4 regions of the Lysinibacillus sp. FSL K6-0057 genome follow, and region 2 is predicted to be linked to each of the others. Evidence: riboswitches for the same ligand, from Rfam matches in the RefSeq annotation. Region 2 holds a riboswitch; each other region holds the start of a gene.
The links. A riboswitch is a leader RNA that binds a small molecule or an ion and turns the genes downstream of it on or off. The one in region 2 is predicted to bind S-adenosylmethionine.

Region 1 (7,967 bases), 900 kb from region 2:
TCTTTCTTGTTAAAAGCTGTAATGTCACGAATCTCCGTGAACATAATGTCAAAACCTTTCTATTTTTATTTTGAATAGGTACAATCTAAAGTATATAGTAACTATATAGTCAAGGGAGGAAACTCAAAAAATGCTTAATAAAAATGTAAAATATTTTACAACTGGAGAATTTGCTAAATTATGTAAGGTAAATAAACAGACACTTATTTATTATGATCAAATTGGTTTATTATCTCCCATCATGAAGGATAGTAAGGATTATAGGTATTATTCACTTGCTCAATATGATTTTTTCGGTGTTATTGAATTATTAAAGGCAGTGGGGATGTCTTTAAAGGATATTCAGCAGTATATGGCAGAGAAATCACCTGAAAATTTTTTAGAATTGATGCATCAACAAAAAGAGCATGTTGCGAAGAAACGTAGAGAACTAGAAATGATTGAGAATATTATTGATGTCAAAATCAAAACGACAGAGGAAGCACTGCATCTAAATTTTAAGGACATTACGATTGAGTACTTTCCTGAAGATACATTATATTTGAGTAAAAATATCGAGAATTCTACAGAAGAGCAGTTTGTGAAGGCTGTATCTGACTTTATTGAGGAATTGGATCGCTCTCAATTAGATACGGGGTATCCCATTGGAGGGATAACAAGAAGAGAGCAAGTGTTAGCTGGAAATTACGATAACTATAGTTATTTATATATTGAGCAACCTCATCCAAGAGAAGGGCATCCTTATTTTAAGGCGATAGAGGGTGAATTTGTGATTGGTTATCATGTTGGCCCCTCTTCAAAACTTGGTGAGACCTACACACGGTTATTTAATGTCATGCATGAAAAGGGTTATGAGCTAGGCCAATATGTATACGAGGAATACATTTATGATGCCGTAATGAAAAATAGAGAAAACGAGTATGTAACCAAAATTATGATGGAAGTAAAAAAAGTGAAATAATTCACAGGGACTTAAAGTTTAGGAAATTTGGTAGTAATAAAAAAACATCTCCGTTTGTGAAGGGAACTAGCACAAATGGAGATGTTCGAATGCTATTTATAGTGATACGTACTTGCCCTTACATGGTTACGTTGAATTTGGTTAAACCACGCATGATCCTTTTCTTCTTGTTTTAATGTACCAACAATGGAGGAAGAGCAACTTACGCAAATTTTAGCTTGTGTAATCTGCCCACATCGTTCGCAAGGGGCTCCTAGATTAGGGAAAATGGAGTTCTTTAATTTCCCTGCTTTTACCCATTTGTAGAGCAATTCGGATGATACGCCTGTTAAAGCGACAACTTCATCGTTTGTTAAGTAGCGATTATTTTTTCTTAATAAAAAATGATGTAACTCTGAAAATATATCCTCTTCTCTCACGTCAATTTTCTTTTGAAATAGCAACATAACTAATCATCTCCTCGTCCCATTAATTAATGATTTCATTAATTGTTATAGGTTGTTCATCATATTTATAATTTTCCCAACGATTACGTGCAAGCTTGCGATATTTCGCCGAAACATTTCGATCAGCGATTAAGCGTGAAAATCCTTTTTTAGCTTCAGGGATATCACCAAGTCGAAGGCTTAATTCAGCATGTAAAAACTGAATTCTCTCTCCACCTTCTTGATTTGAGGCAAAGGATTTACTATAAAAGTCTCTAGCTGCAAAAAGGTAGCGCTTTTCGGATTCTTCGTCATTTTTTAATCGATAGAGCCAAGCAATTTTTAGAGCGAAATTCGCCATTAAAAGAGCTTCCTCCATTGATGCACGGGATACTAAATAGGCGAGCTTAAAACTGATAATGGCATCATCAATTGTACGTTCCTGACAGATATCCATAGGTTTCTGGAGCTCTTTAATGTATAGTTCATCAATGAGTAGCATGAAAGGTCCATATGTCCGTGTCATAGATTTATGATAGGCATAGCCACAATGTGGACACACGGCAACTTCATACAGCAAAGGGTTTAGGCCATCATAAACAGGCATGAAATCCGTTTGTTCTTCGATAATTTTATATCGATTAGGGCGAACTTTATATGTTGTAAACTGCTTTTTGCAAAATTTACAATCTACACTACTTTCATAGTAGTAAATGTTAAATGCCATAAGAATCAACTCCTTTGCGTGCTCTAGAATTTTATTTCTTTTGTTCTATTTATACGTAAGAATTTATCGTTCAATGTATTTAAGTGATTATCTTTTATTTTAACAATTTTGAGTTCTTTGGTATACTCCTTTAGAATTATTAAAATAAAAATATTCATGGATTTATTAGTTAAATATTATTATAAATACGCTTGTAATAGTTTTTATCGGTGTTGCGAATGGAAGTTATATAGTTTGCTGAAAGTTTGTCAAAATACTTTCACATATTTCATGGAAAAGAAATAATAAACTTGATTCTTGTGGTTCTAAATTACTATTTATGTAGGGGGACTCAAAATGAAATATAACATCGTGTTTTTTGATGTAGACGGCACATTAATTAATTATGAGGATGGCTGTGTGGAAGAAAGTACAAAACAGGCTATTCAGCTATTGCAAGACAAGGGAATCCATCTTGTAGCGGCTACCGGAAGACCTTTATCCATGTGCTCTGAGTTAAAAGAGCTGGGGATTGAAACCTTTATTACAGCAAATGGAGCCTATGTGAAACATAAGGATCTTGTCATACATAAAACACCCATTGCTAAAGATATTGTCCAAAATGTACAGGCTTTTGCGCAGGAACAACAGCATAGCCTAACATTTTTTACAGAGCAACTGTCCATGAATAGCATACAAAGTCCAGTAGCTTTAAGAGCGATGCAAGAAACTTTATCTTTACGGGATTTTCCACTTGTAAATGAAACAATTGTAGATGAAGAGGTTTTTCTCATGTGTCTATATGCAGATGAGCTGGCTGAAAAAAGATATGCTAGCCAATTTTCGAATATATTTTTGCAGCGATGGCATCCTTATATTGTGAATGTATTACAGCAGGATGTTTCGAAGTCATTAGCTATTAAAGCGGTACTGGATTATTTTAACATTAGCCCTGAGAATGCCATTGCCTTTGGCGATGGGGATAATGATATTGACATGTTAGAGTATGTAGGGTTAGGGATTGCCATGGGAAATGGTAGCACAGCTCTAAAAAGTGCTGCCAATTTTGTTACAAAGAAATCTACTGATGGCGGTGTCAATTTTGCTTTACGTCAACTTCAAGTCATTTAGAGTGCTGAGGTTAGACTGTCATGAAACTTATATAGCAGGTCGATTTTAATAAATTTTAGGTGGGATGATTTATGGCACAACACGTGCAGTCTCTAATTGAACATTACGGATACTTTGGGATTATCGTAATTCTAATTGGAGGCATTGTTGGGTTGCCACTTCCTGATGAGGTCTTTTTAACTTATGTAGGCTATAGTGTTTACCGAGAAAGCCTTGAACACATTCCTGCCTTAGTCAGTGCAATGATTGGTGCAGTTGGAGGCATTACTTTAAGCTACTATATCGGTTATCGTTTTGGCTTACCGTTATTGCAGAAATATGGCCCTAAAATTCATATTACAGAGCAAAAAATTGATTTTACGAAAAAGATGTTTACAAAAATTGGACCTACCTTATTATTAATTGGCTATTTTATTCCTGGGGTACGTCATTTGACAGCATATATTGCAGCTATTAATAATTATCCTTATAGGAAGTTTGCGCTTTTTGCCTATACAGGTGCATTTATTTGGACGTTCACATTTATATCATTAGGAAAGATGCTTGGGGAGAAATGGCGATTTGTTGGATACTATTTAACCCATTATAGTATCTATCTCATCCTATTGTTTATTCTAGGAATGCTTATTGCTTACTTTTTATTCAAAAAAAGAAATGGACAAAAATAAAAGTCGGTATACGCTATACCGACTTTTATGTTATGGCAAAATAGCAAATGAGCGCACAGGGAAGCCTGATGCTTTTTCTGGCTTAGGTACGATATTGAAGATGATAGCACCCTTCGCAGGTAGCTTGTCCAAATTAGTCATTAACTCAATTTGATAGGTGTCTTGTTCAAGCACGAAATATTCGCCATCTAGCTTGCCATTTTTACGAAAATCAGCGGCAGAGTCCGTATCGAATGTTTCATGACCAATTGCGCTTACCTTGCGTTCTTTTAGTAAAAACTGTAAAGCCTCTAAACCCCAGCCAGGGATGTGGTTATGTCCTTCTGCATCCTTATTACTGAATGCCTCCTTATCTGGCCAGCGCTTACTCCAATCTGTACGTAATGCTACAAATGTTCCTGCTTCAATTTCTCCATGCTGGGCTTCAAAATCACGAATATCTTCAACACTTAATGAAAAGTCATGGTTGCTAGCAGCCTCTTGTGATTTATTAATGACGACAAGGGGAAGAACGAGTTCTTTTAGTTCTAATTCTTCTAAGTACCGAGTGTCTCGTACAAAATGAATAGGTGGGTCGATATGTGTGCCATATTGACCAGGGAACGTAAATTGTTGGGCAAAAAAACCATCCTCATGAGAGAATAATGTTTCAAATTTAGCGTCCTCAAACATAAAAAAATGTGGTGAATTAGGGCCGAATGTATGTGTTAAATCAACCCATTGTTTTGATTTTAATAATTGCAAAGCTTGTAAAAGTTCATTAGACATCAATTTCCCTGCTTTCTGTTGAAATTAGTGGTAAATAAAAGGAGTCCCCTTATAGAAGAGGACTCCTGCATTAACAACGGTAGTTCTTCTTCTCATCTTCAAGGCGGATCATTTTGCCAATTGGAATTAGCACCATACTGTTGAGCTGGTTGCTGAGACTTCATCGGGCCAATCCCTCCGTCTCTCTTGATAAGAAAAGTGATATAAGAATTTTCAGAAATAACAATACAAATACTTTAGCATAGTTTTTTATAGTTTACAAGTTCACTAGGGATACAAGGTTAAAGTTTTTTCACCAATTTAAATTTAAGGTTACTCCACAACAATCATGATCAATAAGACGTATTCTAAAACTATCTGGTGTATAGTTTGCTTCAAATTTCATCGTGATGCCTGTTGATGTGATTAATCTATCAACCTCTGTTTTATTTGAAAGCTGTGCAGCATTCATTAGATCATGTGCAAATTGTTGGGAGCTATCAATTTTATCCGTAAGTAATTGAGCTTGCTGCATCATCGCCTTTATCCGTGTAGCTGAAATTTTCAATTTATGTGTGTCGACAGGTGGAAAGGGATTAGTGGTCGGCATTGCTAAATGTTGAGGAATAGGTCTTACGGCAAGCTGATGGACGGATGGCGACGTTGGATAATGATAGGGATGAACAAAGTACGGATAAGGATTGTAATACAATGTAATTCCTCCTATCCTATAGCTGATATCTTATCTTATGTAGCCAAATGGCTTTCGGTGTTACTTTCAGTATCAAGTTTGTCCTAAAACATTGAAAAAGGAAGCTATAGTGGGCTTCCTTTTTGTTTAGCCTAGGATATTCAAGACATCATCAATTTTTTTACTATGTGATAAAATGCCATAATTCATCCATGTTAAAAAGTCTACTTCATAGACACATTTACTTTTAACTGCGGCTAGGTTTTTCCAAGTGGGCGTTTTTAAAATAGCACGTTCCTCATTTTCATAAATAGAATGTTGTTTATCAAATGTAATAAACAAGTGATCTGCGTCTAATTGCAGCAATTGATCAAACGTCAGTTGTGCTTTACGTTGATTGTGCGGAATACTCCATACCAGTGGATGTGGCATTAAACCTAAGTCACGATATAAAATGGGCCCCGTATAGCCACATTCAGGACCAGCGTATAGGGTAATGCCAATGGCTGAAATACGGAGAAATGCCACACTTTGCCCATAAACGGATTTGCTAAGAATTTCTTTTGCTTGCTGTACCTTATCCTCATATTGTAGGACCACGTCTTGCATCAAGGAGGTCTTTCCTGTTAAATCAGCAATTTTAAATAAAGTAGATTGCCAGTTCTCACCAGGATGTGAGATATGGCAGACAGGAGCTACCTCATTTAAATGATGAAAGGATTCCCAACGCTCCACACCAGAATCTAGCATAATTAAAGTTGGTTTATAGTGAAGAAGTCGATCCATTTCTCTATTTTGTACATCAATATCTGGCACTTCTTGGAGACCTAAATAGTCTTGTTTTCCCCATTTTGAATGACTGAATTGAGCAATTGGCGTAATCCCAAGGGCGACAAAGAAATCTTCTAAAAATGGTGCAAATACACGTAGATTGCTGCTTTGATTTCTTCGATATTGCCCTGGAGAGATGCCGACCTGTTCTTTAAAACGACGATTGAAATAATACTCATTATTAAATCCGACAGACTGACTAATTTCAAATACTCGATCATTTGTCGTCATTAATAATTGCTTAGCTTTTTCAAGACGAATGTTATTTAAATAGTGAAGAGGGATTTGCCCCGTAATCTCTTTGAAAATGCGGGTGTAATTCCATCTTGGTACATCGGCTAATTCGGCCAACTGCTCAACCGTCCACTCTTTTTCAAAATGTTTATGTAAGTGGTTAATGGACTGCTCAACAGATTGGCGATCATTTTTTTGCACCTGCTTGGGTATAGCTTGATGTAAGAGCAATAACATCAGCTCTTGAAAGTGCACATGCTGCTCAAAAATCGTATGCTCATCCTCCGCTAGGCGGTTTTGATAAATGGCTTCTAGCAGTCTGTGACATTGCGAAACGGGGAGGAGACGTTGCTCTTTAACACGCGTAAAATGGTTAGAAATAGTCTGATTATTACTGAGATAGACAATGTTGAATTGTAATTGATAATAACATAGGTGCTTGCTTTGGATGTGAATACTAACCGTGTTATTGGGCGGTATCAATATGCACTTTTCTTCACTAAGATGTATGGTGTTAGGATCTATTTCTAGCTTTCCACTGCCACTCATTACGATGAAAAGTGTATAGAAATCACTACTAATCAACTGCGTGTTTGATGATTGAATTGCATAAGAGATATTTTGTAACGTATAAACATGTGTTAAGTTACCCATTGATGATTCACCCCTTTATGTTGAATTTGAAGAAAAACACAAAGAAAGCCCTCTTAAGAGCTTTCTTTTGAACATTATTTTACGAACCATTTCTCTAGATCATCATACTTTAGCAAGTTAGCTGTGATGGCACCTGATTGCCAATATGTTCGATCAGCAATATAGACATGCCCATTTTTTACAGCAGGTAGTGTTTTCCATAGTGTACTATCTAACCATTTAATTGCTTCTTGGTTTTCTTCAGACTCCCAAGAGCCGTTTGAAGGGAAAAGGATGATATGATCCGCATCTAATTCTGGAATAGCCTCTTCAGATAAAATCTCGTGGAACTCTGTCATGTCACGGGCTAATGGATGTGGTGTTAAGCCTGTCTCTGTGTAAATATAGCCAGTATAGCGATTTTTAATGCCAAATAACGCTAATGTATTATCTGCTACATTTAGACGTACAACAGCAACTGTTTCGTCTCCAATAGACTTATCTAAGTCTGCTTTTAAATTGGTTACACGTTGCTCATATTGATCAACCATTTCTTTTGCTTTATCCGGAATATTTAAAACATCCGCTATAGTTTTCACGATTTCACGTGGATCTTGTAGAATATCTTCTTTTAAGCGGTAAGTAGGCGCTATCTTCGAATATTCTTCATACTTTGCCTTATCCGCTGCACCATCTACAATGATTAAATCAGGCTTAGCTTGTAGTAATGTTTCTATACTACCAGTAATGTCGAACTCAGGAACATCTAATCCTAAATAGTCTTGTTTACCCCAGGATGGGTGATACCATTGCACTACAGGTTTTACATCCAAGGCAGTTAAATAATCTTCCAAATAGATAGCAGCTACACGCTGTGGGTTTGTAGGGATTTCTACTTTTCCAAACTCATCTTCTACAATTCTTGTATCTTTAGTTGATT
Region 2 (7,967 bases):
GTCTCATCAGTGACGCAAAATCCCCTAGGAGTAACGCTGGCTCCACTCCAATCAACCATTCTGCAAAGTGTCTTTACTATTTTTCATACTAGCATAGCAATCAAATAGCCCAATACCTGTATTCTTAGGGGGATAGGATTTTTATTTTCAATGTGGAGAAGTGATGTATGACAACACCCCTCAATAAAGAGTAGGGAACACCTTTACTTTATCTGAAAACCTTTGCTAAAAAGTTAAATATTTATGGGATTGGAGTGGAAGGCTACTTGACTCCCGTGGGATAGTGAACTGCACCCAAAATATTGGACTTGAAAAATTTAATATAGGGGGTGCAGTTAGTGATTTCTGATGAACAAAAGTTAGCCGCAGTTCTAGCTTACATTGAAGAAAAGGAAAGTACGTATCAGATTGCCAATCGATTAAAGAGGGATCGACAGTACATTCGATTATGGATTGAATTATATCGCTATCATGGCATTGAAGGAATTATTCGTCCTCAAGGGTTCACGAATTACGAAGATTCTTTTAAAATAAAAGTAATTCAACACCTGATAGAGACGGGCGATTCGCTCCTTCAGACTGCTGCGAAGTTTAATATTCCTTCTCGTGAAACCATTCGGAGATGGAAAAAACAATGGATGTCTAAGGCTGGAGAGGTGCTCTATCAAATAGAAAAGGAGCACCGATCAATGCCAAAAAAACAACCACCTTCGTCCGATTTAAATGAAAAAACAACGGAAGAGTTAAAAGCGGAAATTGAGTATTTACGGATGGAAAATGCCTATTTAAAAAAGTTGAAAGCCTTAGTTCAAGAAAAGGAAGCCTTCAAACCAAAGAAAAAGTGAGAGCTGTGTATGAGCTAAGGCTGGAATTTCCACTTCAAGCTCTATTAAAAGTCGCGAAACTTAAGAAAAGTACGTATTATTATCATCTTCAAAAATGGGTAAAACCAGATAAATATCAGGCGATTAAAGAACGAATCCAGATACTTTTTCATCACCATAAGGGGCGTTATGGCTATCGTCGTATTTGTCTTGCCCTCCGAAATGAAGGGATTTTCATCAACCATAAAACGGTCCAACGATTGATGAAAGAATTGGGCTTAAAAGGGACAGTACGCCCTAAAAAATATCGTTCGTATAAAGGAACAGTCGGCTATGTCGCAGAGAATGTCTTCCAACGTGATTTTGAAGCCTCTGCACCCAATCAGAAATGGGTAACCGATGTCACAGAGTTTAAAATAAACGGTCAAAAAATCTACGTATCGGCTGTATTAGATTTATTCAATCGAGAGATCGTTGGATATGAGGTATCAAAATCACCTAATTTTGAGTTAGTTCAACAGTCTTTTAAAAAGGCGTTTATGTATACAAAGTTATCGAAAAAGAGTGGCTTAATCATTCATTCTGATCAAGGATGGTTATATCAAATACCACGTTTTAAAGCGTTATTGGCAACACATGAAATCAAGCAAAGTATGTCACGGAAAGGAAATTGTTTAGATAATGCCGTGATAGAAAGCTTTTTTGGTATTCTGAAATCAGAATTTCTGTACACAACTACGTTTAAAAACTATGTAGAATTTACAAAAGCATTAGCAGAGTATATTTACTATTACAATCATGAGCGGATTAAAAGAAAACTCAACGGAAAAAGTCCCGTTGAGTATCGAAAAGCTTCGTAAAAAAGTTTATATTTTTGGGGTCAGATCATAGCGAGACAGGTGAGCCCCTGCACGGAGCGGTAGCAGAGGAAGCAGCTCGGCGCTCGCCCACAGGAAAGCAAGTAGCCTGCAACGGAAATCCATTTCTACCTTTCAATCGACTGTTTTGTTTTTCAACACTATGGAAAAGCGTGTCTTCCTAGGAAGCACGCTTTTTTACATGCTTTACCAGACTGTAGTTTAGAGTTGCTTGTCTTTGTAGAATTACACTATAGTTATTATAGATAGGAATAGGAATAGGAATAGGAATAGGAATAGGAATAGGAATGATGATTAAATTCTGTCCATAAATATAGAAGTAATGAAGAAGAGAGTAACTTTTGTTTTGCAACAAGAAAGAACGTGAGGTTGAAGAGATGTTAACATTTACAGATTTACATGGCCTACAAGTAGATTTGAGTTTTACAAGAGGCGAATTTAAAGTAGAACCTAAACACGTCCTTGTCCTTTTAAAGCATGAAAATAAATGGTTATGTACGGTTCATAAACGACGTGGTGTAGAAGTACCAGGGGGGAAATTAGAAGAAGGCGAAACATTAGAGGAGGCGGCGATTCGAGAAGTTTTTGAAGAAACGGGTGTTCATGTGAAAAATCTTCAATGGTTCGCAGAGTATGCAGTGCATGATGAAATCGTTTTTTGTAAAACCGTTTTCACTGCACAATTTTTAGCGCAAGAGGACATCGAATTTGATTTAGAAACGTCAGGCATGCTTTGGTTAACAGATGAAGAATTTACCCAGCATCCTAACTTGAGTTTTCATATGAAGGATGAGGGAATGAAGAAAATGCTGGAGGAGTTGAAAGACCGTGACATACAAGGGTGAAATTGTGGAAAAACGTGCCTATCCCTCACCCAATCCAGCCATACGACTAACAGAAATAACCTATCTATCACAGGGCTTACGTATAAAAGGATTATTAGCGGAACCAAAGACAGAAGGTACATATGATGGCTTTTTATATTTAAGAGGTGGCATGCAAAGCATTGGAATGGTAAGACCCTCTCGTATTGCTCAATTTGCGGCGCAGGGCTTTATCGTCTTTGCCCCATACTATCGTGGAAATCGTGGTGGAGAGGGTCGCGACGAGTTTGCAGGGGCAGATCGTTATGATGCTGTCTATGCCGTAGATGTACTCAAGCAATACTGTAATGACAATATCCATGTTTTTGGCTTTTCTCGTGGGGGAATTATGGCTCTTTGGACAGCCATTTTAAGAAAAGATATTACCTCGGTTGTCACATGGGCAGGTGTTTCGGATGCAACGGCCACTTATTGGGAACGCACAGATATGCGAAGGATGATGAAACGCATTATTGGAGGAACACCGAATCGTGTCCCAGAAGCGTATGATGCGCGAACGCCACTATTTGAGATAGAGCAGATAACAGCTCCTGTACTGATCATTCATGGCTATCGTGATGAAAATGTGGATATAGAACATGCCAGACAGTTGGCATTTTTTTTAGAGGATGCAAATAAATCATTCGAAACGTGGTATGATCTTAACTACGCACATCAATATCCACCAGCAAAAAATCGTGAAACTGTTCGTGCTCTTTGCAAGTGGATGAAACAACAATAAAGCATAGAAGAAAACAAAAAGACAAAGGGAACGAATAATTTGTTCCCTTTGTCTTTTATTTAGTCGTTATTTTAATGGGCCACCAAGTGTAGTGATAGCTTCAGAAACGTTTGAGAATTTCTTGAAGTTTTCGTTGAATAAGCCTGCAAGCTCAGCAGCTTTTGCATCGTATGCAGCTTTATCTGCCCAAGCTTCACGAGGGTTTAACACTTCTGAAGGTACACCTTCAACCGCTGTTGGAATGTGTAAACCAAACACAGCATCTTGTGTCGTTTCAACACCTGCTAATTTACCATCGATTGCTGCACGTACCATTGTACGTGTGTAAGAAAGTTTCATACGGCTACCTGTACCATATTCGCCACCAGTCCAACCAGTGTTCACTAGGAATACTTGTGCGCCGTGCTCGTCAATTTTTTGTCCTAACATTTCTGCGTATACTGTTGCAGGAAGTGGAAGGAATGGTGAACCGAAGCAAGTAGAGAATACTGGTTCTGGCTCAGTAACACCACGTTCAGTTCCAGCAAGTTTAGAAGTGAAACCGCTTAGGAAGTGATACATTGCTTGCTCTTTTGTTAATTTACTGATTGGAGGTAACACGCCAAATGCATCAGCTGTTAGGAAGATGATTGTTTTTGGATGACCTGCAACAGAAGGATCAACAATATTTTCGATGTATTGGATTGGATAAGCTACACGTGTATTTTCTGTTAGTGAACCATCATCATAGTCACAAATACGAGTTTCTGGATCAACAGCTACGTTTTCTAAAACAGAGCCGAAGCGGATTGCATTGTAGATTTCTGGTTCTTTTTCAGCAGAAAGGTTGATTGTTTTTGCATAGCAACCACCTTCAATGTTGAACACACCATTAGCAGACCAACCATGTTCATCGTCACCGATTAGCTTACGATCTGGATCAGCTGATAATGTCGTTTTACCAGTACCAGATAGACCGAAGAATAATGCCACATCGCCAGCTTCACCAACGTTTGCTGAGCAGTGCATGGAAAGAATACCTTGTTGTGGTAATAAGTAGTTCATGATACCGAAGATAGATTTTTTCATTTCACCAGCATATTCAGTACCACCAATTAAGATAATTTTCTTTTCAAGTGATACGATGATGAATGTTTCAGAAGCAGTACCATCAACCGCAGGATCTGCTTTAAAGTTAGGAGCTGAGATGACAGTGAAGTCGGCAACATGAGAAGCTAATTCATCTGCTGTTGGACGGATAAATAATTGATGAGCAAAAAGATTGTGCCAAGCGTATTCATTAATGACTTGAATGCTTAATTGTGAATCTTTGTCAGCACCTGCAAAGCCTTTGAATACGAATAACTCGTCACGTTCTTTTAAATATTTTATTACTTTTACGTATAGGTTATCGAACACTTCAGAGGAGATTGGTTGGTTGACTTTACCCCAGTCAATTTGATCTTTTGTGCTTTCTTCTTCTACCGTATATTTATCTTTAGGTGAACGACCAGTGTATTTGCCAGTTTCTGCACGAACTGCGCCATCTACTGTTAACATTGCTTCACCACGAGAGGTAGCTTTTTCTGCTAATTGTGGTACTGAAAGTTGAACATTAATGTTACCGCCGTTTAATAATTCCTTCAGTTCGTTTGCAATTTCTACTGAATTCATCGATTAAATACCATCCTTTTTTATAGTATTCCCTTGATTTAGAGGGATTTTTTCTTAATTTCAAAAATAGTATAACACAATTGCTTAAATAATCTATACTAATTAAGAAATTATTTTAGAGTTTTTATCACTTTTCAATAAACTGACAAAAAATAATGTTTTTCGAGTAGAATACCATCAATCCTACAGTAATTAGGCGCGAAAATTGAGCCACACATATGTTACCACAAGTAGCTAGGTATGTTGTAGGGATTAATTTGCTTCTATTTACATCATCATCCAAGTATGAAAAGTTTTTGTTTAATCTGTTCTTTCCTTTTTATACAGTAATACATAAGAAAATATTTGACAACGTTCGACCTTTTCAGTAACATGAGATTGAACGGATACTCTTATCCCGAGCTGGTGGAGGGTCAGGCCCTGTGAAACCCGGCAACCTGCATGAACTATTTCACGACATGCGTTGGTGCCAACCTGATGCAAGGGAACATCCCTTGAACGATAAGAGTGAAAGGTTACGCAGTCATTATTCCTTTCCTCATGTAAAGTAACGTGAGAAAAGGATTTTTTTATTGTTAAAAATCAATGTAAAGGTAAGTATATGTAGTTCTTTCCTTATTATAATGACGGATCTTTCGAAATCCTCGTGTTAAAAGCAGCAGTAACGGCTTGAGAGTTCAATCCTTAGGAGCGGACTTGACATGGGTAATGAGTACCGTATTCATACACAACTACTTATTGTAAGAGTATTTAGGAGGAAAACCAAATGACAAACCGTCGACTGTTTACATCAGAGAGTGTAACAGAAGGACATCCAGATAAGATTTGTGACCAAATCTCGGATGCCATTTTAGATGCTATTTTAGCAGAAGATCCAAATGCACGTGTAGCGTGTGAAACAACTGTAACAACAGGGTTAGTATTAGTAGCAGGAGAAATTACTACCTCTACTTACGTAGATATTAAAGGTATTGTTCGTGACACTGTAGCAGAAATAGGCTACACACGAGGTAAATATGGCTTTGATGCTGAAAACTTAGCGGTGCTTGTGGCGATTGGTGAACAATCACCTGATATTGCACAAGGTGTTGATCAAGCATTAGAGGCACGTGAAGGCTCTATGACAGATGCGGATATTGAAGCAATAGGTGCTGGTGACCAAGGCTTAATGTTTGGCTATGCATGTAATGAAACACCAGAGCTAATGCCATTACCAATTAGCTTAGCACACAAATTAGCACGCCGTTTAACAGAAGTACGTAAATCAGGTGAACTTGCCTATTTACGTCCTGATGGGAAAACGCAAGTAACGATTGAATATGATGACAATAATGTACCCGTTCGCGTGGATACAATTGTTATTTCAACACAGCATGATGAAGAAGCAACACTTGAACAAATTCAAGCGGATTTAAAAGAATTTGTTATTGCTCCAGTCGTGCCAAGTGAATTATTAGATGCTAACACGAAATACTTCATCAACCCAACTGGCCGTTTCGTAATCGGTGGGCCAAAAGGAGATGCTGGTTTAACAGGACGTAAAATCATTGTTGATACATACGGTGGTTATGCACGTCACGGTGGTGGTGCATTCTCTGGTAAGGATGCAACAAAGGTAGACCGTTCAGCGGCATATGCGGCACGTTATGTAGCGAAAAATATCGTAGCAGCGGGCTTAGCAGAACGTGCTGAAGTACAACTTGCCTATGCAATTGGCGTAGCTCAGCCTGTTTCTATTGCGGTAGATACATTTGGTACAGGTAAAGCGAAAGAAAGTGAGATCGTAGAATGGGTACGCGAGCTATTCGATTTACGCCCAGCAGGTATCATTAAAATGCTTGATTTACGTCGTCCAATTTATAAACAAACGGCTGCGTATGGACATTTTGGTCGTACAGATTTAAATGTACCATGGGAACAAATTGATAAAGCAGATGCACTACGAGAAAAAGCACGTTTATAAACTATTGAACTAAAGTAATGAAGTCGTTAGAAAATTATTCTAATGTATTAATAAGAAAAGGGGCAACATTGCCCCTTTTGTTTTTTTACAAAAAATGCCTCGCTAGGATTCGTGAACAAATTCGTTACACGGAAACGCGAGGGATTTTTTCGTTAGTATTGATTTTTTGTGTATGTTAGTTATTTCTGAAGCGATTTATAGTATTGACCTTTTTCTGCGTATTCTCGTACGATGCGTTCCATATCCTCTTTATCTTCTGCATTTAATTCACGGACAACTTTTGCTGGACGGCCTAATGCTAAACTATTCGGAGGAATGACTTTACCAGGAGGTACTAGGCTTCCTGCTCCAATAAATGCACCTTCTCCAATCTCAGCTCCGTCTAAAATAATGGAACCCATACCAATTAAGGCATTTTTGCGAATTGTACAACTATGTAAAGTGACTTGGTGTCCAACTGTTACCTCATCTTCAATAATGAGCGGATACTTTGGGCTTTGGTGTAAGCAGCAAAGATCCTGGATACTGACACGTTTACCAATAATCGTTGAGGAAACATCACCACGAATAACCGTATTAAACCAAATGGTTGTTTCGGCACCAATTGTTACATCGCCCGTAACAGTTGCGTAATCAGCAATGAAAACGGACGGATCGATCTTTGGCATTTTATCTTTAAATGGATAAATCATGAAAATCGCCTCTTTTCTTTCTATAATGTAGTATTATCGTATCAAATACGCAACTTTATGGAAATATAAAATTAAAATGTGCTATTTATTTCGCTATAATTAAAGTGTAATTATTTTTTAGGAGGACTATGTAAATGTGGAAATGGGAAGCTGATGGACAAGCAAAAGCTGTGATTGCTATTCTTCATGGTGCTTATGAAAATCACCGTTGGTACGCATGGCTGATAGAAAAATTAAGATTGGAAGGCTTCCACATAGTCATGGGAGATTTACCGAATCATGGGGTGGATGCAAGGTTTGCCCGTGTCCATGATGAGGACTTCAAATTGTACAATAAATATACAAGAAATCT
Region 3 (7,967 bases), 2.0 Mb from region 2:
ACTTTTTCTTGTGCGTCTTTCTTGATAAAGCGTAGGGCATGGAAGTGCTCTAATTGAGCCACTAAATTCCCAATAAGAATGAAGCTACCACCAATCGCTAATTTCATAGTTAAGCCTTCTCCGATAAACATCATGGCAAACATAGCGGCAAAAATAGGCTCTAAGGAGAATATTAGACCTGTATGTGTAGCAGAAGTATACTGTTGTGCAACAGTTTGACCAACAAAGCAAAACGCACTACAGATGATGCCAAGCCCTAAAATAGCAATCCAAGATGTTGTGGAATTTGGCAATGTCGGTGTTTCGAATAGAAATGTTAAGCCAAGCGCATAAATACCAGCAAAGCCAAGCTGATAAATTCCGTATGAAATGGATTCTACATTTCGTGTGAATGAGCTGTTTAAAAGTAAATAAATTGAATAACATACCGCAGCAATTGCTACTAATAAATCACCTGTATGGAAAGTGAATGAGCCATGTGCTGTTAAGACGGTAATACCAATCATCGTACAAATGATCGCAAAGCTAACTGCTCGAGAAGGTAATTTTTTTTCAATAAAGCTGCTGAAAATCGGCACTAACACGACTGTTAGGCTCAAGATGAAGCCAGCATTTGAAGCAGAAGTAGACTGTAAACCAAATAAACTTAACGCGAACACAATGAATAATAAAAATCCTTGAATAGCCGCATATTTTAATGTTTTACCATTTACTTTGATCATCCGTTTGTAAAAAATAAGTCCTGCTACGAAAAATGCGATGATACAACGCAATGCCACCACATTATAAACTGCCAATGTTTCTAGCCCCATGACCATAAAGGTATAAGAGAGCCCCCAAAACATTGTGACAATAACCATCAATACATTTGCTTTTCCTTGGATACTCATTATGTTCACCTACCATCTGTGTACTAAAACAGTTTTTATACTAAAAATTACTATATATCTTGTATTGTGATTAGTAAAACGAATGTTTATAATGAATAGGATTAAAAAAATTCATGTATATAGAGGGATTGCGGATGAGCTTAGTTAAATACGAGATTTTAACAAAGGTGGCAGAGGTGGCAAGCTTTACAAAAGCAGCTGATGCACTAGGGTTAACACAGTCTGCTGTGAGTCATGCCGTGTCAAGTTTAGAAAAAGAATTTGGCTTTGCTCTCATTCATCGAAGTCGTGTAGGTGTAACATTAACAAGTGAGGGACAAACGATGCTAAGGGCAATGCGTCAGGTTTTGGATGCGCAGGAATTATTACAGCAGGAAGCAGCTCATATTCTTGGCGTGACACGTGGTAAGGTTCGAATTGGTGTAATTTCAAGTATTTCTTCGAATTGGATGCCAGAAATTGTTCGGATTATGGATAATCAATTTCCAGGAATACAGGTGGAGTTACGAGAGGGAGATTACTATGAAATTGAACAATGGCTTTTAAGTGGTGAAGTAGAAGTCGGGTTCTTGAATGGTCAAAAGTCAGAGCAATATCAATTTACTGAGTTACAACAAGACCCATTATTATGTATTGTTTCGGATAAAAGTCCCTTATTTGATAAGACAGAAATTGATATCGTAGACCTAGAGGATATGCCATTTATTATGACTTCCTATAAAGGGACAAATGATGTCAAGGTGCTATTAGAGCAATATCATATAAAGCCGAATATTCGCTTTGAGCTTTCTGAGGAGGTAGGGATTCTTTCTATGATTTCACATCATTTAGGGATTAGTATTTTACCCCAATTGGTTATTCAAAATTTACCACCAACATTGAAAGCGATTCCATTAAAGCAAGGTGGCTACCGCACCATTGGGATTGCTATGAAACACCATGCTTCACCCGTTACAAAGAAATTTGCAGAGATTTTAAGCGCTTGGTTAAATGAACAAAACAGCTCCCTACGATAGTCGCTATTGAAGCATATCCTTACATTACGTTAAAATAGTATTTGTATATATTTCAGAAAATAGGTGAGTGTATGGGGACATTACAAGGCAAAACCGTACTCATTACAAGTGGGGGAACACTTGAAAAATGGGATCGTGTACGAGGGCATACGAATTTATCAAAAGGCACAATGGGCTGTTATTTAGCAGAGGCGGCGCTGGCTGCTGGCGCTAACGTAGTATATATGCATGGTTACTTTGCACAGCTCCCAGAAAACCACAACAAAATGACATTGATAAAATTTGAAGGCATAGAGGATTTAGGACAAAAGGTGTGTCATGCTGTCCAACAACAAGTCGATATCGTCATTATGGCTGCTGCTGGCTCTGATTGGGTCATTGACAAGGTGTATGATCAATCAGGTAATTTAATGGAGGAGGCGGGGAAAATGCCTTCCGACGAACCACCTATTATTCATTTTAAAAAGGCGCCAAAAGTGTTAGGACAAATCAAGGGCTGGCAACCAAAGGTAACATTAGTAGGCTTTAAGCTCGAAGCGACGGATGATGAGGAGTTCTTGCTAGCTCGCGCAAGACTGCGTATGGAAACAGCCAATGCTCAATTTATGGTAGCAAATAGCTCCCAGTCTTTATACGGAGGGGACGAGCCTCATTGGATCGTGCCTGCTGAAGGCCAACCAATCAAGGTGATGGGGAAGCAACAGACCGCACAAGCTTTAATGGCCTGTTTACAAGAACAATAAAATCAAGAACTGTGCAGAGGCTATATTTCTGTGCAGTTTTTTTCTTTGCTTCTGTGGTTAGATATACTGACATAGCATACAATACGGTAGGATTATGTGTGAATAGTCTATAAAATTCTCACATTGCATAGTATTCAACTAGGTTTTCTAATATTTTGTATTGACATTCCTATAGCAGAATTATAGAATTATTTTCAAGAAACGCAGTACTCTTATCAAGAGAGGTGGAGGGACTTGGCCCAATGAAGCCTCGGCAACCGAAAAACAGGTGCCAAATCCAACAGATGGTGTCTGAGAGATAGGAGGGGCTATCAATCAGTTTGATGCGTTGGCCTCTTTATGATCAATAAGGATAAAAAAGAAGGGGTGTATCGTATGGCTCAGTCGGTAAAAGTAGATGATAAGAAATTAGAGGCAATTGCGAAGGCGATTCAAAATCTTGAATTTGGTGAAGTGCATATTACGATTCAAGATGGTGTGATTGTGCAAATTAATAGGCTTGAAAAGCAGAGATTTCCGCAGAAAAAATAACAATGATTTCAGTAGAACTTATGTCAAACGGCCACCTATAAGCATGAAGGATTTCCTTTGCTTACAAGTGGCCCTTTTTTTGTGTAAAGGCTAGCTATAAAAGCTTTTTGGTATAGGACCGATATGACGGCGATGATAAAGTAAAGGCTCTTTTTGAGCATTTGTAATGTCTATTACCTGCCCAATAAAAATGGTATGGTCGCCAGCATCAATTTGCTGAAACGTTTTACATTGTAAATTAGCTGCTGTATCATGTAAAATCGGTAGTCCAAAAGAGGAAGTTGACCACTGTGCTTGTGCAAAGCGATCAGGGATTTTACTTGCAAATAGTGTACATAAATGTTCTTGATCACTCGCTAAAATATTGACCGCAAAATTTGGCGCAGCCGTAAAATAAGGATGGAGCTGAGATTTTTTATCGAGTGACCACAAAATAAGGAGCGGGTCGATTGAAACAGATGCAAAGGAATTGACGGTTAAGCCAATAGGTTTTGTGTCATGACATGTCGTGACAACTGTTACGCCTGTAGGATAATTACCTAATGCTAATTTAAAAGCAGCTACTAAATCTGTCATTCAAATCACCTCTTTATGAAATTAGTGAACGGAGTTTGTAGGTAAACGAAACTTTTTTTCATATCCTACTAGTAACTCCTTTTCTTGAGTAAATTTTAAACCAATCAAACATACAGGTAAAGGTAATGGGGAAAGAAAGGGGAATGGCCATGACTTTATATTTTGATCATCTGGTTCATCAAGTGGAATCACCAGAAAATATAAAGGTTTTCTTCAATAAACGAAATGTCCATACAGTGAATGGTGGGCAGCACACGATGTGGGGGACTTATAATACGTTAAGCTACTTTGGCTTAAGCTATATTGAACAAATTGCTATCTATGATCGTGATTTATTTGAGCAAGCGGCACAATACCCATATTCCCTACATTATACGTTTAAACGTGATCAAGAGCGCCAGGGATTTTCTCGAATTGCCCTGCGCACAAAAAATATTGAGGAAGAGGGTCGGCGCTTGCGAGCATTAGGCTATGAAGTATATGGGCCAGATGCATGTAGCCGAACAAGACCAGATGGCACTGTTGTAGAATGGAAGCTACTGCATTTTGGCAAGCCAGATCTTCCAATCGATTTTCCATTTTTGATTGAATGGGCGGAGGAAGATGAAGAGCGTTTGGCTCAACTAAAGGCAAGTGGTGCCATTGATGTAAAACAGGCTATAACGATGGAATCCATCCAATTCTATGTCAAGGACATGCAGGCAACCGTTCAGCTGTGGCAAGAGGCGTTGCAGCTACCAGAGCCTGTGCAATATGAGCAGTATATGTCACTACAGCTACCGAATATGCGTTTAGATTTCTATAAGGAAGAGAGCGCAGTAGCCATGACACTCGGTCATGTCAAAGAAGGGCCATTTGGCGTGACATTAAAAGATCCAAAACGTACAAAGGAAACGTTAGTTTGCCCAGGCGCTTTTTATTGGATAAATCGATAATGAGAAAAATCCACTTCAACAGAGAAGTGGGTTTTTACATGTTGCTGAACTAGAAGAAAAAGACTTTTTCATAAGGCGAGAGGTTGATTTCCGTTCCGCCAGCGTCCTTTCCAGGGGGCGTCCGATGAGCCGCTTCACTCACTTCCGTTCGCTCCAGGGTCTCTTCTGTGACGCTAAATCCCCTAGGAGTGACGCTGGCTCCACTCCAATCAACTTGCTACAAAAGTTGACTTTATTAATCTTTCATCATTTCCATAGTGTAAAGTAATTAGTCACGACAACCACTAATAAGTGAAAACCCTTCATTTGTATTTGTAAATACCTTTACTAAAACGATAACCCTTTTGTGGATTAGAGTGGAAGGCTTTTTGATTAGTAAAACCGGCGAAACCATACACGGAGAGTCGGCGTCAAGCAAGTAGCCTGCAACGGAATTCTATTTTCACCTTCCTATTCGATAGAAAAATCCACTTCAACAGAGAAGTGGATTTTCGTTGCCTATTATTATTCTATCGTCATTTTTTTCGGTAATTCTGTACCTGTATACCAATCAAATTCAATTTCAAATGAATGCTTGTCGCCCTTTTTTGTATAGGAGTATTCGATTTTGAGCTGCTCACTAGGGCTAACAACAGTTGGCTCTGTGCCTTGAACAAAAGTGAATTCACCATTTTCTTTAAGCTTCTTTGCAATCGTTTCTAGTGTTGCCGCAAATTCTGCTACACTTTGTCGTTCTTTATGCTTCAAAATAACTTCTGTCATTGGTTTATTTTGTTTTTGCATCGAAATCCCTCCTTACTTATTGTTACTTCTATTATAACATGGAAGGGTCACTAAGCTTTTATAACAACACAAAAAGCGGATGAAGGAAACGATCCTTTTCCTAATCCGCTGCTAATCTGGAACTACACGGATAGCCCCATTCTGCTTATAGTTTTACAACATTTGATGCTTGGGGTCCACGATTGCCTTCCACAACATCAAATGAAACCTTTTGACCTTCTTCAAGTGTACGGAAGCCTTCCTCCTGGATGCCCGTAAAATGAACAAATACATCTTCGCCATCATCACATTCAATAAAGCCATAACCCTTTTCATTATTGAACCACTTTACGATCCCCTGTTGCATAAGCATTCGCCTCCAATGCGCTTGAATGTAAAATAAAGTTAACTAAGTCGTGCTATATTGAGAAAATGTGAAAAAATTGCATTTTCTCTTAGAACATACAGGAATTGAACAAAGTTGTCAATCGATTGTCGAAATGCTCGTATATCTGGCTTTCTTTTTTTTCACAATTAAGACTATAATGGAAATGAACAACATAGAAAGTAGGATGCCAAATGACAACGAAAAATCAACCATTATCAGATTTAGAAATCGCTAGTCAAGCAGTGATCAAACCTATTACGGAAATTGCCAATGCTGCGGGTATTCCAGACGATGCCCTTGAGCAGTATGGACGCTACAAAGCAAAGATCGATCCATTAAAAATTACAGCTCAGGGCGAGGATGCAAAGGTTGTATTAGTCTCAGCCATTAGTCCAACCCCAGCAGGTGAAGGGAAGTCGACGGTAACGGTAGGACTGGCAGATGCCCTTCATAAATTAGATAAGAAAGTGATGGTTGCTTTACGTGAACCATCATTGGGTCCCGTAATGGGCGTAAAAGGTGGAGCAACTGGCGGTGGCTACGCACAGGTAGTACCGATGGAGGATATCAATTTACATTTCACTGGTGACCTTCATGCGATTACAACAGCTAACAATGCTTTATCTGCATTCATTGATAATCATATCCATCAAGGGAATGCATTAAACATTGATCCACGCCGTATTATTTGGAAGCGTGTAATGGACTTAAATGATCGTGCCCTTCGTAAGGTAGTGGTGGGATTAGGTGGTCCTGTTCAAGGCATGCCGCGCGAGGACGGCTTTGATATTACGGTTGCCTCTGAAATTATGGCGGTATTCTGTTTAGCAACAAGTATTGAGGATTTACGCGAGCGCATTGCAAGTATCGTGATTGGCTATACTTTTGAGCGTGAGCCTGTCTTTGTGCGTGATTTACAGGTAGAGGGTGCCTTAACACTATTATTAAAAGATGCCTTTAAGCCAAACTTAGTTCAAACATTAGAGGGAACACCTGCCATTATCCATGGTGGTCCATTTGCGAATATTGCCCATGGCTGTAACTCCATTATGGCGACACAAACAGCTCGTAAGCTAGCTGATATTGTGGTGACAGAAGCGGGCTTCGGCTCTGATTTAGGTGCTGAAAAATTCATGAACATTAAAGCACGTAAAGCTGGCTTTAAACCAAGTGCGGTAGTTATCGTAGCGACAATTCGTGCATTAAAAATGCATGGTGGTGTACCGAAAACAGCGCTTGTAGGTGAAAATGTGGAAGCACTTCTACAAGGAATTGAAAACTTAGCTAAACATGTTGATACAGTTCGTACATTTGGCGTTGAACCAATTATTGCCTTAAATCGTTTTATCACGGACACAGAGGCTGAGCTAGAAGCTGTTCTGAACTGGTGTCAGGAAAATCATGTTCGTATTGCTCGTACAAATGTCTGGGAAGAAGGCGGTAAAGGTGGTCTAGCCCTAGCTGAGCAAGTACTAGCTGTGCTAGAGGAAGAAAACAACTTCTCTCCTTTATACGACGTAACAGAATCGATTGAAGAAAAAGTACGTACGATTGTGCAAAAGGTATATGGCGGGAAAGATGTACAATTTACAGACCAAGCTAAAAAACAAATTGCCCAAATCGAAAAATTCGGCTGGGACTCTCTTCCGGTTTGTATGGCGAAAACACAGTACTCTTTATCAGATCAACCAAGTTTACTTGGTCGTCCAGAAGGCTTTACCATCACAATTCGTGAAGTTATTCCAAAGCTTGGTGCAGGCTTCTTAGTGTGCCTAACTGGCGATATTATGACAATGCCAGGACTTCCAAAAGCACCTGCTGCCCTACGTATGAATGTCGATAATGAAGGACATGCGGTAGGATTGTTCTAAATGTATGTTGAAAGCTGCCCAAGTTAAATGGGCAGCTTTTTTTATCGATAATGGAGAAACCTGGTTCCTAGATGCTCGCTGCATTGTCTGGAAGTGACCTAACTCATCGTCTATCTACAATGCAAACATGGGATAAATGTGAAATTTTAGTTGATTCCTTCACCCGCTACATGAGTAAAAATTCATAAAAATTAATTTTTTTTAAAAGATTTTAAGATTCTAGTGAAAACTAGGATCTTTTTTATGTTGTAGAAA
Region 4 (7,967 bases), 140 kb from region 2:
TTTCTAATCGATTCACAACAAAGCTAGGCATTGAATCATTGACTTTGTCTGCTGCCTCAATTAATGTTGCAGAGATGCCATGCTGTTGCCCAGCCCATAATAAGTATTTAGGATCTACTGGAATACAATGTCCCCCTACTCCAGGTCCAGGTGTAAATGGCATAAATCCGTAAGGCTTTGTAGAAGCTGCTTGAATAACCTCCCAAACATCAATATCCATTTTATAACAAATCTGACTTAACTCATTGACAAGGGCAATATTAATTTGTCGAAACGTATTTTCCAGCAATTTCTCCATTTCAGCTACTCTCGGACTCGACACAGTATATATACTGGTATGAATGACTGTTTCATAAAAGACCTTTGATACTTCTAGACATGCTGCTGTTATTCCCCCAACCACTTTCGGTGTATTCGAAACGGAAAACTTGCTATTTCCTGGATCTATACGTTCTGGTGAATACGCTAAAAACAAATCCTGACCGATGACAAAGCCATTTTTTTGTAAAATGGGCTGAACAAATTCTTCTGTTGTCCCAGGGTAAGTTGTGCTTTCTAAAATAATGAGCGCATTGGTCTTAATATTTCTTCCGATGTCATGCGTTGCCTCTTTTATAAATGACATATTAGGCGTTCCATCTACTGCTGTAGGTGTAGGCACACAAATCACTACTACGTCAACTTGCGAAAGTTTGGAAAAATCATTAGTTGCTTCAAATCGACTACTTTTTATGATTCGCTGTAAATTTTCTTTAGGTAAATCAGCTATATAACTATCACCCTCCTGTATCTGTCTGATTTTATCTTGATTTTTATCAAACCCTATAACATGAAAACCACTTTGTACAATCTCAACAGCAAATGGCAGCCCCACATAACCAAGTCCAATAACCCCTATAGTCGCAGTTTTTGTTTTGATTTTATTCGATAAAGCTGAGCTTCGTGATTGCGTTTTTATTTTCATAAAAAATGACTCCTCTATCTAAAACAATTTTCAACTTCCAACGGATTTTAAAGATTTTTGAGCAATGATTTATTGATGGTAAGCGTTCTACAAAGTAATTGAGTATTTCTCATTATCATTTTGATCAAACTCCTTTCATTGCTACCGACTTCCTCATGATTTTTCAATGAAAACGATTAATCAAAAACCTTCAACAATTTGCTAACGTTTATATAGTACTAATTGAAACTAAACAATTTCTAAACATTTCAAAAATACATTATAAAACGCCTATTTTTCTCAAAATTCGACAATATTAGTGCAATAATTTACATTATATTTATCAATAAATTCATAACTACTAGTTCATGCTAAATAATAAATAAATGCAAAAAATCCCCTAAGTATCACCAATACTTAAGGGATTACATAAAAAGGTATGTGAGTCATATGACTCACATACCTTCGTATAGAATTTTTGTATAATGCGAAAAGACTTTCCTTTGCAGGCTACTTACTTGCTGCTAACGCTCTGTGCTGAGTCTTTCTATCCTACAGGAGTCAAGTAGCCATAGCCGTGTCCTTAGTGATTTCCTTTATTCGTGGGTTAATATTTCTCTTATCAAGGTATAGATAAGTACACTTGATAAAGGAGGTCCAGCAAAATGAAACCAGAAAATATTCAATTACTTGCGCCACTTTTTCAGATACTTGGGAAAAATGAAGTAAAAGAGGTGGGTAGATTATCGGGTTTTATTCAACGCGAGCGTTCGTTTAGTGCGGCACAATTTTTACACTTTCTGTTTTTGAAAAAGAGTGAGATTATCAGTGATTCGCTTGAAACGCTTTGTACGGACTTGGCGGAGCAGGATATATTTATGACGAAATCGGCTCTTAATAAACGCTTTGATGAACGGGCTGTTACTTTTTTGGAAACCATTTTTGGACGATTATTCAAAACGCAGCTTCAACTCGCCTTCCCCAAGCTAACGGGATACACATTTACTCGAATACGTATTTTAGATAGCACAACGATCAAATTGCCAGATGCCTATCAGGGAAATTTTCAGGGTGTCCATTGTTCGTCTGTTAAAGTGCAAGTGGAGTTTGATTATTTAACCCAACAGCTACTTTATTTTGATTTAATGAACGGACGTGATGCCGATAATCCAGCAGGAATGACGCGATTACCTTTGATTCAGGAGAGAGAACTGGTTCTACAGGATTTAGGCTATTTTCAATTCGATTTTTTTAAAAAGGTGCACGCAAAAGGTGCTTTCTATATCACAAAAACGAAAAAAGATACGCAATTGTTTGTCGAAGTAAGTCATCCACCTCGTCATCCAAATGGGAAATTGATTGAAAGTCGCCGTTACAAACAAATTCATTTAGAAGAAATCGCATTAGAAATGGTACGTGGCGAATACAAAGAGTGGTCCCAATTATTTGTAGGACGACACGAAAAAATGCCTGCACGTTGTATTCTCTATCGCCTCTCAGAGGAACAGGAAAAAGAGCTACACAAGCGGGAAAAAAGAAGACGTCAAAAGAAACAAGGGCAAGTCCATAAAAATGAAGTAGAACAAATACCTGGAGTGGTCATCTATTTAACAAATGTACCAGAGGATATGCCAGCAAGTGAAATTCATGAACTTTACCGATTACGCTGGCAAATCGAGCTCTTATTTAAAACATGGAAATCAGATTTAGAAGTCGATAAGATGAAGAAGGTGAAGATTGAACGATGGTTATGTCATTTCTATCTTCAAAGTATTGTGCTTTTATTGACTGAAATGATCATGGGAATGATGAGAAATGATCTGTGGGTGACAAGAAAACGGAGGATTAGTGAAAGAAAGACGGTCCGGTTGATTGCGAAACAAATAAATCGACTTTTAAAAAGTATGTGGCATTCGAAAAAACAGCTATATGTCTATTTCGATACGCTCACCCGAAACGTTTCGTCATTTTGCCTAAAGTGTAAAAAACGCAAAACTTCTTAAAAGTCGATGTAAACCCAATATTTGGATGGATAATTTGTATAGTTTATTTAGTGAGGCCATTTTTCCCTCACTCCTTGTGTAATACCCATTTTAAACAGAAGATAAACACACGAAAATCTGGCATAGGATGTCTGATATTTTCTTAAGGACACGGCTATGGGGTGGCGACTCCTGCGGGAAAATCGAGATCCTGGACTGAGGGAAGCGAGGGAAGCAGCTCGACCCCGCCCGCGGAAAGCATCCGCCCGTAGTGAAAATCAACGGCTTTATTATATTTCATTGTAAAAGAAAAAGACTGCAGGCAAACTCAAAATTCATTGAGTTTGTCTACAGTCTGGATAATTATTTAACTGGTACTACTGCACCTTTCCACTCTTCTAAAATGAAGTCTTGGATTTCTTTAGATGTTAATACTTCTAATAATTTTTTAATTTCAGGTTTTGTTTCATCACCTGCACGTACTGCGATGATGTTAACATATGGAGATTCTTTATCTTCAAGAGAAATCGCATCTTCGATTGGGTTTAGACCGTTATCGATGGCAAAGTTAGAGTTGATCAGTACTGCATCGCCTTCATCATTTTCGTACATTTGTACAAGCATTTCTGGTGCAGTATTTGCATCGAATTTAAAGTTTTTAGGATTTTCATCAATATCTTTTAATTCTGCTGCTGTTTTATCAATGCCTTCTTTTAATTTAATTAAGCCTTTAGCTTCTAATAATGACAGCATACGACCATGGTCAGATACTGAGTTAGAAAGTAAAATTGTTGCGCCCTCAGGTAGGTCTTCTAACGTTTTATATTTTTTTGAGTAAATACCGATTGGTTCAATATGAACGCCACCAGCATTGACAAAATCATAGCCATTGTCTTTGATTTGTAGTTCTAAGTAAGGAATGTGCTGGAAATAGTTTGCATCAATTTCTTTTGACTCTAAATCTTGGTTTGGTAGAACATAATCTGTATACGTTTCAATTTCAAGGTCGACGCCTTCTTTAGCTAAAATCGGTTTTGCTTTTTCTAAAATAACTGCGTGCGGTGTATTAGAAGCACCTACTTTTAATGTTACGTTTTCTTTACTATCTGTTTGATCGCCAGATGCTGATTTTTCGTCTTCTTTTTTATCTGTACCGCAAGCTGCTAATGCTAGTACAAGTATTGATAAAAATAATCCTGCTAATAACTTCTTCATTTATGACACTCCCTTTTATTTGTTTAAAATATGTTAGCGGTAAGAACCGGAATAACCTCAATTTTCTTTCTAGCGTTTATCAATTCTCTCAGTAAATAAATCACCAATCCATTGAATAATAAATACGACTACTAAGATCAAAATAGTTGCCATTAATGTCACATCTTGGCGATTTCGTTGGAAGCCGTCTAGGAACGCTAGGTTACCAAGACCACCTGCACCGATAATTCCAGCCATCGCAGTATAACCTACAAGGGCAACAGCCGTTACAGTGATACCAGAAATTAAAGCTGGTAATGATTCAGGGATCAATACTTTCCAAATAATTGTAGAAGTTTTTGCCCCCATTGAACGGGCTGCTTCTATAACACCTTTATCAATTTCGCGTAACGCAATTAATACCATACGAGCATAAAATGGTGCTGCACCGATAATTAATGCTGGCAACGCCGCATTAGCTCCTCGAATTGTACCAAGTAAAAACTTCGTAAATGGAATTAATAAAATAATTAATACGATAAATGGAATGGAGCGGAATATATTAACGAGTGATCCTGTTAAAAAGCTAACGATTTTATTTGCCCATAACTGATTGGGACTAGTTAAAAATAGAATGATACCAATGGCTAACCCAAGAATAAATGTCACAACTGTAGAAATAGCTGTCATATACAATGTTTCATATGTAGCTTGCCACATATTTTCCCAGTCTACATTCGGAAAGAGATTAGTTAGCATTTGCAATCACCTCCGTTTGTACTTCGACTGTATTTAAATAACGAAGGGCTTCAGCCACGTTTGTCTTCGAGCCATCAATTTGCACAATCAGTGTACCGTATGCACCATTTTTTGTTTGTGAAATATTACCATGAACAATACTTACCTCTACATCAAATTGTTTCACAAGATGTGAGATAACAGGTTGTTCTGTTTTTTCACCAACAAAAATCAGTTTGACAAGTTGTCCAGTTGGATAGTTTGCTTTGATTTGTGCCACCGTATCCTGTGTTTCCTTTGTGTCTGTAATTTGAGATACAAACTTTTTGGTAATGGCCGCTTGTGGTGCTTGGAAGACTTGTAATACCTCACCACGTTCCACAATTTCGCCTGCCTCCATCACCGCTACACGATGACAAATTTTGCGGATGACATGCATTTCGTGTGTAATCAGGACGATTGTTAAGCCTAAGCGTTCATTTATATCAACGAGTAAATCGAGAATGGCATCCGTCGTTTCAGGATCGAGTGCCGATGTCGCCTCATCACATAGTAAAACTTCTGGATTATTCGCTAATGCACGGGCAATCCCTACACGTTGCTTTTGTCCACCAGAAAGCTGGGATGGATATGCCTTATCACGTCCTTCTAGGCCTACAAGTGCAATTAATTCCTTTACACGTGCTTCACGTTGAGCCTTTGGAAAACCAGCGATTTCTAAAGGGAAAGCAATATTTTCAGCCACTGTTCTCGACCAAAGTAAATTGAAATGCTGGAAAATCATACTTACCTTTTGTCTAGCTGCTCGAAGCTTTTGCCCTTTTATCGATGAAAATTCTTGATTGTTCACCGTTACTGTTCCTGTTGTCGGTTTCTCTAAACCGTTTAATAAACGAATCATGGTACTTTTACCAGCGCCACTATAGCCGATAATGCCAAAAATTTCACCTTTATTGATGGTAAGGTTGACGTCTTTGACTGCCGTTAATTCGCCATTTGCTGTTTTGTATTTCTTTGTAATATTTTGAAGCTGGATCATAGCGAATACTCCTTTTCTCATATAGAAAACCCCTTCACTCACAGACAAGTAGAAGGGGTCACGTATTATACGTTAAACCGTTCTCTCATCTTTCAAAGAAAAATCTTTGGGTGATTTGGCACCTTTTCACATTGTGATGGTTGCCGGGCTTCATAGGGCACTTCCCTCCGCCACTCTTCATAAGAGTTCGATATATTTAATGTTTTAGTAATATATTTGATACTTTACCACGCTAGTAAAGTTCAGTCAATTGATTTTTTTAACAATTCATATAAAAATGGTACGGATTGAAAAGCATAAATCTTTTCTGTCACTTTTTCGCCATCACTGATGAGTAGACATGGAACACTTTCAATTTGATGCTCATAGGCTATGTGTTCCAAAAAATTGATATTCGCTTTGCCAATTTGTAGCTGTGGCAGTAATTGTTCAATAATGGACATCATTTTGGATGCCACTGCGCACGTTCCACACATTGGTGTATATAAATAAAATGCAGCTGTCTCTCCCGACTGTTGGGCCGCTGCCCACTGCTCTGTTGACCATTCTTCCATTTTTCACGCAACCTTACAAAATATATTCATTATGGATTGAGAAATGTGCACGCAGTAAAATCATTGCTAACACTTTTCTTGGTGTTGTCTCTACTTCCTTGTACGTTGGCATTGTACGAAGGTGCTCAGCTTCTGGATAATGTCTGTCCATTAATGCACGTAGCTTATCACCAGAAGTATCTGCATCAAAAAAAGTAAATAGCTCACAGCCCTCGTAGGGATCAAGTAGTTCTTCTAATTGATGCACACCAATTGTGCCGTTCGTACATAGTATTGTAACATTCTCATTTAAAATAGGCTCAATTTGTAGCTTATCTGAGCGTCCTTCTACTATCAAGCATTTTCCCTCGAACATTACGCCACCTCCATTTAGAGATCCCACTTATAAGTCATTATATAACAAAAAACGCCGGTAGTTTCCGACGTTTTTTGATTATGGCTTGTCTTATTCAGCGATCATTTCTTCGTATTGCTCTGCTGTCATTAGTTTCTCAATTTCTGATGCATCAGCAGGCTCAACAACGATCATCCATGCTTTTTCATATGGTGATTCATTAACGAATTCTGGGCTATCTTCTAAATCTGCATTTACTTCAACTACAGTACCTGAGATTGGTGCGTATAATTCAGAAACAGTTTTTACTGATTCTACGCTACCGAATGGATCATCTGTTTTGATTTCGTCGCCAACTTGTGGAAGCTCAACGAATACGATATCTCCTAATTCAGATTGTGCGAAGTGAGTAATACCAATACGTACTTTTCCATCTTCTACTTTTACCCATTCATGTTCTTCAGAGTATCGTAAGTCTTTAGGTGTGCTCATGCAAAAAACCCCTCCATAAATATGTAATATATTCACTTTCAGTTTGCCATACTTCTCCTATAAATACAAGGTTAAATACGTTATTTCCAAGCTTGCTCAAAATCTGCTTCTTTAAAACCTAAAGTAACTTTTTTTCCATCTGTGACGATGGGACGTTTAATTAACATACCGTCGGAAGCAAGTAGCTCAAGCTGTTCATCCTCAGTCATTTCCCCTAACTTGTCTTTTAAGCCAAGCTCACGATATTTCATACCAGAAGTATTAAAAAACTTCTTCAAAGGCTGTCCACTAGCTTGCCAAATAGCTGTTAATTCTTCCTTAGTTGGCGGTTGCTCTGCGATATGTACCTCTTCATAGGAAACCTCATGCTCATTTAACCACTTCTGTGCCTTTTTACATGTTGTACATTTCGGATAATGGAAAAATTGAATCGTCATTACAATGCTCCTCTTCTGTCTTTTTCTGTAGTATACCATCATCGTTGTTTTCAATGGTGAACTTCACTCTTTTTTGTAAGTTTATCCATCAGTTTCACATTTTTATCCGTCTCTTTTACGATTCTATCCACCAATTTTGCACTTCTATCCATCGCATATAAAAAACCTAGCTATCTTTTGCAGATAGCTAGGCTAGGTGTGCGCTATTAAACAATATATTTTTCAGCATCAATTAGTTTAACTGAAGCCTCACG

Region 1: linked by a shared signal. The riboswitch ahead of MHB40_RS23725 (cyclase family protein) and the one ahead of metK (methionine adenosyltransferase) in region 2 are both predicted to bind S-adenosylmethionine.
Region 3: linked by a shared signal. The riboswitch ahead of MHB40_RS08685 (YezD family protein) and the one ahead of metK (methionine adenosyltransferase) in region 2 are both predicted to bind S-adenosylmethionine.
Region 4: linked by a shared signal. The riboswitch ahead of MHB40_RS19865 (methionine ABC transporter ATP-binding protein) and the one ahead of metK (methionine adenosyltransferase) in region 2 are both predicted to bind S-adenosylmethionine.

The regions. Positions count from the first base shown of each region.
Region 1 covers NZ_CP152047.1:4,741,001-4,748,967, reverse strand. Annotated here, with positions in the region: gene MHB40_RS23755 (GNAT family N-acetyltransferase) at 1-44, opposite strand, end outside; gene MHB40_RS23750 (MerR family transcriptional regulator) at 131-961, shown strand; gene MHB40_RS23745 (hypothetical protein) at 1,054-1,407, opposite strand; gene MHB40_RS23740 (DUF2225 domain-containing protein) at 1,430-2,113, opposite strand; gene MHB40_RS23735 (Cof-type HAD-IIB family hydrolase) at 2,450-3,223, shown strand; gene MHB40_RS23730 (DedA family protein) at 3,295-3,891, shown strand; gene MHB40_RS23725 (cyclase family protein) at 3,922-4,659, opposite strand; SAM riboswitch class I at 4,749-4,855, opposite strand; gene MHB40_RS23720 (hypothetical protein) at 4,952-5,350, opposite strand; gene MHB40_RS23715 (helix-turn-helix domain-containing protein) at 5,477-7,048, opposite strand; gene MHB40_RS23710 (ABC transporter substrate-binding protein) at 7,123-7,967, opposite strand, start outside.
Region 2 covers NZ_CP152047.1:3,840,255-3,848,221, reverse strand. Annotated here, with positions in the region: gene MHB40_RS18995 (helix-turn-helix domain-containing protein) at 339-845, shown strand; gene MHB40_RS18990 (IS3 family transposase) at 842-1,684, shown strand; gene MHB40_RS18985 (NUDIX domain-containing protein) at 2,080-2,547, shown strand; gene MHB40_RS18980 (prolyl oligopeptidase family serine peptidase) at 2,531-3,307, shown strand; gene pckA (phosphoenolpyruvate carboxykinase (ATP)) at 3,374-4,960, opposite strand; SAM riboswitch class I at 5,350-5,468, shown strand; gene metK (methionine adenosyltransferase) at 5,727-6,923, shown strand; gene MHB40_RS18965 (gamma carbonic anhydrase family protein) at 7,103-7,615, opposite strand; gene MHB40_RS18960 (alpha/beta hydrolase) at 7,750-7,967, shown strand, end outside.
Region 3 covers NZ_CP152047.1:1,835,728-1,843,694, forward strand. Annotated here, with positions in the region: gene MHB40_RS08670 (DMT family transporter) at 1-890, opposite strand, end outside; gene MHB40_RS08675 (LysR family transcriptional regulator) at 1,025-1,906, shown strand; gene MHB40_RS08680 (phosphopantothenoylcysteine decarboxylase) at 1,978-2,649, shown strand; SAM riboswitch class I at 2,859-2,954, shown strand; gene MHB40_RS08685 (YezD family protein) at 2,989-3,180, shown strand; gene MHB40_RS08690 (flavin reductase family protein) at 3,271-3,756, opposite strand; gene MHB40_RS08695 (VOC family protein) at 3,906-4,691, shown strand; gene MHB40_RS08700 (amphi-Trp domain-containing protein) at 5,196-5,474, opposite strand; gene MHB40_RS08705 (cold-shock protein) at 5,620-5,820, opposite strand; gene MHB40_RS08710 (formate--tetrahydrofolate ligase) at 6,033-7,712, shown strand.
Region 4 covers NZ_CP152047.1:3,982,266-3,990,232, forward strand. Annotated here, with positions in the region: gene MHB40_RS19845 (nucleotide sugar dehydrogenase) at 1-964, opposite strand, end outside; gene MHB40_RS19850 (IS4 family transposase) at 1,609-2,946, shown strand; gene MHB40_RS19855 (MetQ/NlpA family ABC transporter substrate-binding protein) at 3,289-4,140, opposite strand; gene MHB40_RS19860 (methionine ABC transporter permease) at 4,210-4,878, opposite strand; gene MHB40_RS19865 (methionine ABC transporter ATP-binding protein) at 4,868-5,896, opposite strand; SAM riboswitch class I at 5,979-6,082, opposite strand; gene MHB40_RS19870 (thioredoxin family protein) at 6,139-6,450, opposite strand; gene MHB40_RS19875 (hypothetical protein) at 6,464-6,805, opposite strand; gene gcvH (glycine cleavage system protein GcvH) at 6,896-7,276, opposite strand; gene MHB40_RS19885 (arsenate reductase family protein) at 7,357-7,713, opposite strand; gene MHB40_RS19890 (acyl-CoA dehydrogenase family protein) at 7,920-7,967, opposite strand, start outside.